Linked DNA regions of Bradyrhizobium diazoefficiens. The protein of the gene in region 2 binds, or shares a complex with, the protein of the main gene of each other region. Links are inferred from orthologs where the notes say so. Each region holds a gene or a part of one and is shown on either strand. Other genes may lie near its edges.

The links.
Region 1: the proteins of trxB (region 2) and trxA are in contact, whole or in part, in a crystal structure (PDB 1F6M), measured with the Escherichia coli proteins. The link is inferred for Bradyrhizobium diazoefficiens from one-to-one orthologs.

What each region holds. Positions count from the first base shown.
Region 1 is NZ_CP067102.1:89,942-93,008, forward strand. Bases 11-2,759 are described here. They hold trxA (thioredoxin), read left to right. Parts: upstream 11-1,099; coding sequence 1,100-1,420; downstream 1,421-2,759. Other genes in these bases: addA (double-strand break repair helicase AddA), read left to right, coding at 11-1,030; JJC00_RS00375 (MarR family winged helix-turn-helix transcriptional regulator), read right to left, coding at 1,471-1,938; JJC00_RS00380 (SRPBCC family protein), read right to left, coding at 1,935-2,360; JJC00_RS00385 (ATP-dependent DNA ligase), read left to right, coding at 2,539-2,759. Also shown: more of addA, read left to right, coding at 1-10; more of JJC00_RS00385, read left to right, coding at 2,760-3,067. UniProt on the Escherichia coli protein: Participates in various redox reactions through the reversible oxidation of its active center dithiol to a disulfide and catalyzes dithiol-disulfide exchange reactions.
Region 2 is NZ_CP067102.1:7,206,486-7,209,658, reverse strand. What follows is about bases 183-3,037. They hold trxB (thioredoxin-disulfide reductase), read right to left. Parts: upstream 2,166-3,037; coding sequence 1,200-2,165; downstream 183-1,199. Other genes in these bases: JJC00_RS33505 (Lrp/AsnC family transcriptional regulator), read left to right, coding at 2,432-2,911; JJC00_RS33515 (LysR family transcriptional regulator), read right to left, coding at 271-1,194. In the rest of the region: transcription elongation factor GreA, read right to left, coding at 3,100-3,173.

The DNA.
Region 1 (3,067 bases), 7.1 Mb from region 2 along the record:
TGGCGGCGAGGTCGTGGTCTGGGCCGGGCGCAAGGCGGACGATCCCAAGCCGGTCGCCGACGCACGCAAGGCAATGCTCGAGGAGACCGAGGACGAATATCGTCGCCTGCTCTATGTCGCGATGACGCGCGCGGCCGATCGGCTGGTCGTCGGCGGCTGCCTGCCCGGCAACATGAGAACCGTCCGCAAGCTGAGCTGGTACGATCTCATCGACACCGGGCTGACCGGCTCCGGCCTGGACAAGCAGACGATAGAAACGCCGCTCGGCAAGGTAACGCGATTCGCCCGCCCCGAGGATGTCACGGCGCTGGGCACGCCGGCGACAAGCGTGGACCAGACGATCGCGCTGCCGGACTGGCTGCGGACGCCAGCGCCGCGCGAGACCATCGACGACGATCTGGTGCGCCCGTCCGGCCAGTCCGCCGAGGAAGGCCGCACGGTGCGATCAGGCGAATCAGTCCAGTCACGCGCCCTGGCGCTCCAGCGCGGCACGCTGGTGCACCGGTTGCTTCAGTCGCTGCCCGACATCGCCACCGAGCGCCGGCGTGAGGCCGCGCTTGGCTTCATGACCCGCAATGCCGGCGACTGGGCTGAGGCCGATCGCGGCACGCTGGTCGACAAGGTGCTCGCGTTGATCGCCGAACCGCGCTTTGCCCCGGTGTTTGCCGAGGGCAGCCGGGCGGAGGTCGCCATCGTCGGGAAACTCGACCGGCCGGGCCGCCCGCCGGCGCTGGTGTCGGGGCAGATCGACCGGCTGGTCGTCCGTCCGGACGAGGTGCTGATCGTCGATTTCAAGACCAACCAGACCGCCCCCAAAAGTGCCGCGGAGGCCCCCGCCGCCTATGTCCGGCAGCTTGCGCTGTACCGGGCAGTGCTGGCCCGGCTTTATCCCCAAAAGCCTGTCAGAGCCGTTTTGCTCTGGACCGACACCCTTGAATATATGGAGATTTCGGCCCCCGCGCTGGACGCGGCGCTGGCATCCCTTCATGTCGGCGTGAGCGTCCTTGACCCGGCAAGGGGCCGTTCATAGGTTGACGCCATGATCCCGGGCGCGATTCCACGTCGCGCCGATTCTCTTTCAACCGAGTGAGGTACTCCAATGGCCGTTGGCAAGGTTTCCGACACCGATTTCGAAGCCGAAGTGCTCAAGGCGAACGGCCCCGTCGTCGTCGATTTCTGGGCCGAATGGTGCGGCCCCTGCCGCATGATCGCACCCGCGCTGGACGAGATCGCCGGCGCGATGGGCGACAAGGTCAAGATCGTGAAGCTCAACGTCGACGAGAGCCCGAAGACCGCGTCGAAGTACGGCGTGATGTCGATCCCGACCCTGATGATCTTCAAGGGCGGCGAGATGGCTTCCCGCCAGGTCGGCGCGGCACCGAAGGCGAAGCTCCAGCAGTGGATCACCTCCGCGGTCTAAGCCACGCCGCAGAAGATTTTTTCGAAACGGCCGGCCGATCGCCGGCCGTTTTATTTTTGGTCGGCCTCATTGCCCTCGACGAGCCTCTGGAACATCGCGACCAGCCGTTTGGTGTCGGATGCCACCGGCTTGAAGAACGCGGCATCGGCATCCTCGACCGCGACCACCGCCTTGCGGGCGAGATCGCGCCCGGCCTTTGTGACCGTGATGGCCTTGGCGCGCGGGTCCTGGGGATGATCGACCCGCTGGATCAAGAGCGCCGCTTCCAGCGCGCGCAGCACCTGCGACGTTGTCATTGGATCGATACCCGAGAGCTGCGAGAGCCGCGCCTGCGTAAGCGTTTCCTCAGCGCCGAACCAGGTCGCAGTCGCCAGCAACACGAACTGGGAATGCGTCAGCTCGTAAGGCTGGAGTGCGACGCGCAAGCGACGCTGCCAGGCGTTCGATATTTTCCAGAGCAGGAAGCCCGGGCTTTCGGCAGGACCGGATAGACGGGTCGGGAGCGGCGGGTGCTTCATCGCATCGCTTCCGCAAGCTTGGCGAGGCTCGCCAGCACCTCGGGAAAATCGGCGGAAACAGCTGGGCCGATCTCGGAGGCCTGCGGCCCATCGGCGTCGACGGCGTAAACGATCCGCGTGCGCGCCGGTCCAAGCGGCTCGATGCGATGGGCGACCTTGATGGCGAGATCGCCGACCCGCGTTTCGTCGATGAAGCAGACGTTCTCGCGAACATCGACCAGTTGCGAGCGCAGCGCCTCCTCGCCGGGCGGCTTCATGGTGAACCAGGTGCCGGTCGCGAACGGCCCGTCAATGTCGATCTGCTCGATGCCCGCGTTCCAGTTCTTCCACGCGGCGACATCGCGAAAGATGCTCCAGATCGTCGCTGCGGTGGCCGTCGTCTCGATGGCGTATTCGCCGCGCCAGGTATTTTCGTCGCTCATGGTCGGCTCCCGCTTTAATATGCGAACTTATAATAAGCGCACTTATTAAGTTGTCAAGGCGCCTGGAAGGAGCCAATTCGCGCGCTTCGCGTTGAAAGGCATGTTTTGAAGTCAAAGAGCGTTCTCCGTGCCCTCTCCTCGCCGAGCAACCAACCGAAAGCCTGCCGCGTTGACCGCCATGGAGGCGCGCTCCGTCGACACCATCCCGCGCGGCAACGAGTGGCAGTACGAACCGAAATGGGATGGTTTTCGCTGCCTGCTGTCGCGCGACGGCAGCAGCATTGATCTCCGCTCGAAATCCGGCGAGGACCTTGCGCGCTATTTCCCTGAAATCGTTGCCGCTGCGCTCAAGCTGAAGGCGGATCGCTTCACGCTCGACGGCGAGATCGTCGTGCCGCAGGGTAAGGGCTTTTCCTTCGACGCACTGCTGCAGCGGATCCATCCGGCTGCAAGCCGCGTGCAGAGGTTGTCCCGGGAAACGCCGGCGCTCTATCTCACTTTCGATCTGCTCGCCACGGCCAGGGAGAAGCAGCTTGTCAAGAAGCCGCTCAGCGAACGACGGCCGGCGCTGGAGGTTTTTGCAAAAGCCAATCTGAAGAGCGGCGGCACCTTCCGTCTCTCACCAGCGACGCCGAGCTACGCCACCGCCGAAAAATGGCTGGCGCAATCCGGCGGCGGCTCGGACGGCATCATCGCCAAGCGCGTCG
Region 2 (3,173 bases):
TGTGGAAATGATGCGGGGTATGCCCAAAACTGTCAATACACGCGGAAGGCGAAAGCTGAATTGGACAGAAAAAAAGCCGGACCCGAAGGGCCCGGCTTAGGTATTGGCCACGTGAGGCCGACACAATCACCTTCCAAGAGGGATTACTGAACTCCCGCGCCACTGGAGGAGGGGGACAAATGCGCAACGCGAAGGCTCAGCGTGCAAGCAGTATGGGCTTGACGAGCGGCATGCAGCAACCGCCGAGGCCGCATGTCAGTCATGCGGAAATCAGGACGGCCAGCGCTGCGCCTTGCTCACCACGAAGTCGCGGAACACCTGCACGCGCGCGACCGTCTTCAGCTCTTCCGGATAGACGAAATATGTATCGAGCTGGATCGAATCCGATTCGCCGAACAGTTGTACGAGGCGGCTCTGTTCTTCGATCAGGTAATCCGGCAGCGCCGCGATACCGAGGCCTTGCTGACAGGCGCGCACCAGGCCGAGGATGTTGTTCACCCTGAAATAGGCCTCGCGCGGACCGCTGCCGTTGCGGCCCGCTTCGACCAGCCAGTTGCGGTTCTGCAGATGCGGCGCGAAGTTGCCGTCGGACAGCGTGATGATGCGGTGGGAGTCGAGCTCCTCCAGCGTGCGCGGCGTGCCGAAGCGCTTGATGTAATCCGGCGAGCAATAGGCGTGGAAGCCCATCGCGAAAAGCTTGCGCTGGATGAGATCCGGCTGCGTCGGCTTGCGGGTGCGGATCGCGACGTCGGCTTCGCGCATCGACAGGTCCAGCTCCTCGTCGGTGACGATCAGCGAGATCCGGATCTCCGGATAGAGCGCGGTGAATTCGCCGAGCCGCGGGATCAGCCAGTTGATGCCGACGCCGGGCGTAGTGGTGATCTTGAGATCGCCGCTCGGCCGCTCGCGGCTGTCGGTCAGTTTCGCGCGCGCAGCCTGCAGTTGCATGAACACGTCATGCGCGGTGCGGAACAGGAGGTCGCCCTGCTCGGTGAGGATCAAGCCGCGGGCGTGGCGGTGGAACAGTGAGACCGAGAGTTCCTGCTCAAGTGCCGAGACCTGGCGTGATACCGCCGATTGCGACAGGCCGAGCTGCTCTCCCGCATGCGTGAAGCTTCCCGCCTCCGCCGCAGCGTGAAACACCTTCAGCTTGTCCCAATCCATATCCGTAAATCCGTCGCGTGTTCGAGGCATGATCGTTATTCCGCTGCCGCGCGCTCGCTGGCGCGCAGGGCCAAGAAACGTTCGGCCTCGAGGGCTGCCATGCAGCCGAGGCCGGCGGCCGTCACGGCCTGGCGGTAGGTTTCGTCAGCGACGTCGCCGGCGGCGAACAGGCCGGGCACTGAAGTCGCGGTCGAGTTCGGGGCGACCTCGACATAGCCCGACGGTTTCAGCTTGACCTGGCCTTTCACGAGCTCGGTCGCGGGCGCATGGCCGATGGCGACGAACACGCCGTCGGTCGGCAGATCGGTCAAGGCTCCGGTCCTGACATTCTTCAGGCGCACATGGGTGACCTTGTTCGGGTTCTCGGTGCCGCAGATCTCGTCGACGGCGGAGTCCCAGACCACCTTGATCTTCGGGTGCTTGAACAGGCGCTCCTGCAGGATGCGCTCGGCGCGGAAGTGATCGCGGCGATGCACGATGGTGACCTGCGAGGCATGGTTGGTCAGGTACAGGGCCTCCTCGACCGCGGTATTGCCGCCGCCAACCACCACGACGTCCTTGTTGCGGTAGAAGAAGCCGTCGCAAGTGGCGCAGGCCGACACGCCGCCGCCCTGGAATTTCGTCTCGGACGGCAGCCCGAGCCAGCGCGCTTGCGCGCCGGTGGCGAGAATCACGGCTTCGGCAAAGTAGACGTCGCCCGAGTCGCAGGTAAGGCGAAACGGCCGCTGCCAGGTCTCCAGCTTGGTGACCAGGTCGGTGACGATCTTGGTGCCGACATGAACCGCCTGCTTCTCCATCTGTTCCATGAGCCAAGGGCCTTGGATCACGTCGGCGAAGCCCGGATAATTCTCGACGTCGGTGGTGATGGTGAGCTGGCCGCCCGGCTGGATGCCTTGGATCAGGATCGGCTCGAGCATCGCGCGCGCGGCGTAGATCGCCGCGGTGTAGCCAGCCGGACCGGAGCCAACGATGACAACCTTTGCATGAACAGGAGCGGACATATTTGCGGACGCCTTTCACGGGGGATCTGCAGCGCGGGCGCGGAATGTGCCGGGAGGCCTCGCGGAGGCGCTGAAATATCAGAGCTAATCTAAGCCTTCTGGTGAGCTATGCAAGAATTGCATTCCCAATCGGCGGATTTTTCCAACAAGGAACAAAAGTCAGCTGGGGTGAACGCGCAATAAAATTGCGCTGGAGGGCGTGACTGGCTATGAGGTTGCATCAGATCCACCCCGATAGCGCCATAAAGGCCAGGAGTTCCCATCACGTGTCGCGGAACCTTGACGAGATCGACCTGAAAATCCTCACCGAGATCCAGGCCGACGGTCGAATCACCAATGTCGAGCTCGCCAAACGGGTCGGTATTTCGCCCCCGCCCTGCCTCCGCCGGGTCCGGGCGCTGGAGGAGGAGGGCTACATCCACGGCTACCGCGGGCTGCTGGATGCGCGAAAGCTCGGCTTCGACGTCACGGTGTTCGCCGCCGTGCATCTCTCCAGCCAGGCGGAAGCGGATTTGCGCGCGTTCGAGGAATTCGTCCGCGCCGAGCCGCTGGTGCGGGAGTGTTGGATGCTGTCCGGCGAGGTCGATTTCATCCTGAAATGCGTCGCGCCCGACATGGCGACCTTCCAGGATTTCGTGACGCACCTGACCGCCGCGCCCCATGTCCGCAACGTCCGGACCTCGCTGGTGCTGCATAATTCGAAGTATGAGGCGGCCGTGCCGCTGGACGTGAAGGGTCGGAGGTAGCGCCTCTTTCGTCATTGCGAGTTTAGTACCGGCCGGGGGCCGACCCGCGCAAAACTGCTACGCAATTTTGTCGCGAGCTCCTCGCAATGACGAGAGCGCGGGCGCCTCATATTCCAAGCAACACGCCGAAACAAAAAGGCCGCGCGGATGGCGGCCTCTTCGAAACGTCAGTGCGCAGCGGCAGATCCTTACCGCCACTCCACCTTGGTGATCTCATACGCCTTGGCGCCGCCGGGGGCGTTGACCTCGACGGTCGAGCCCT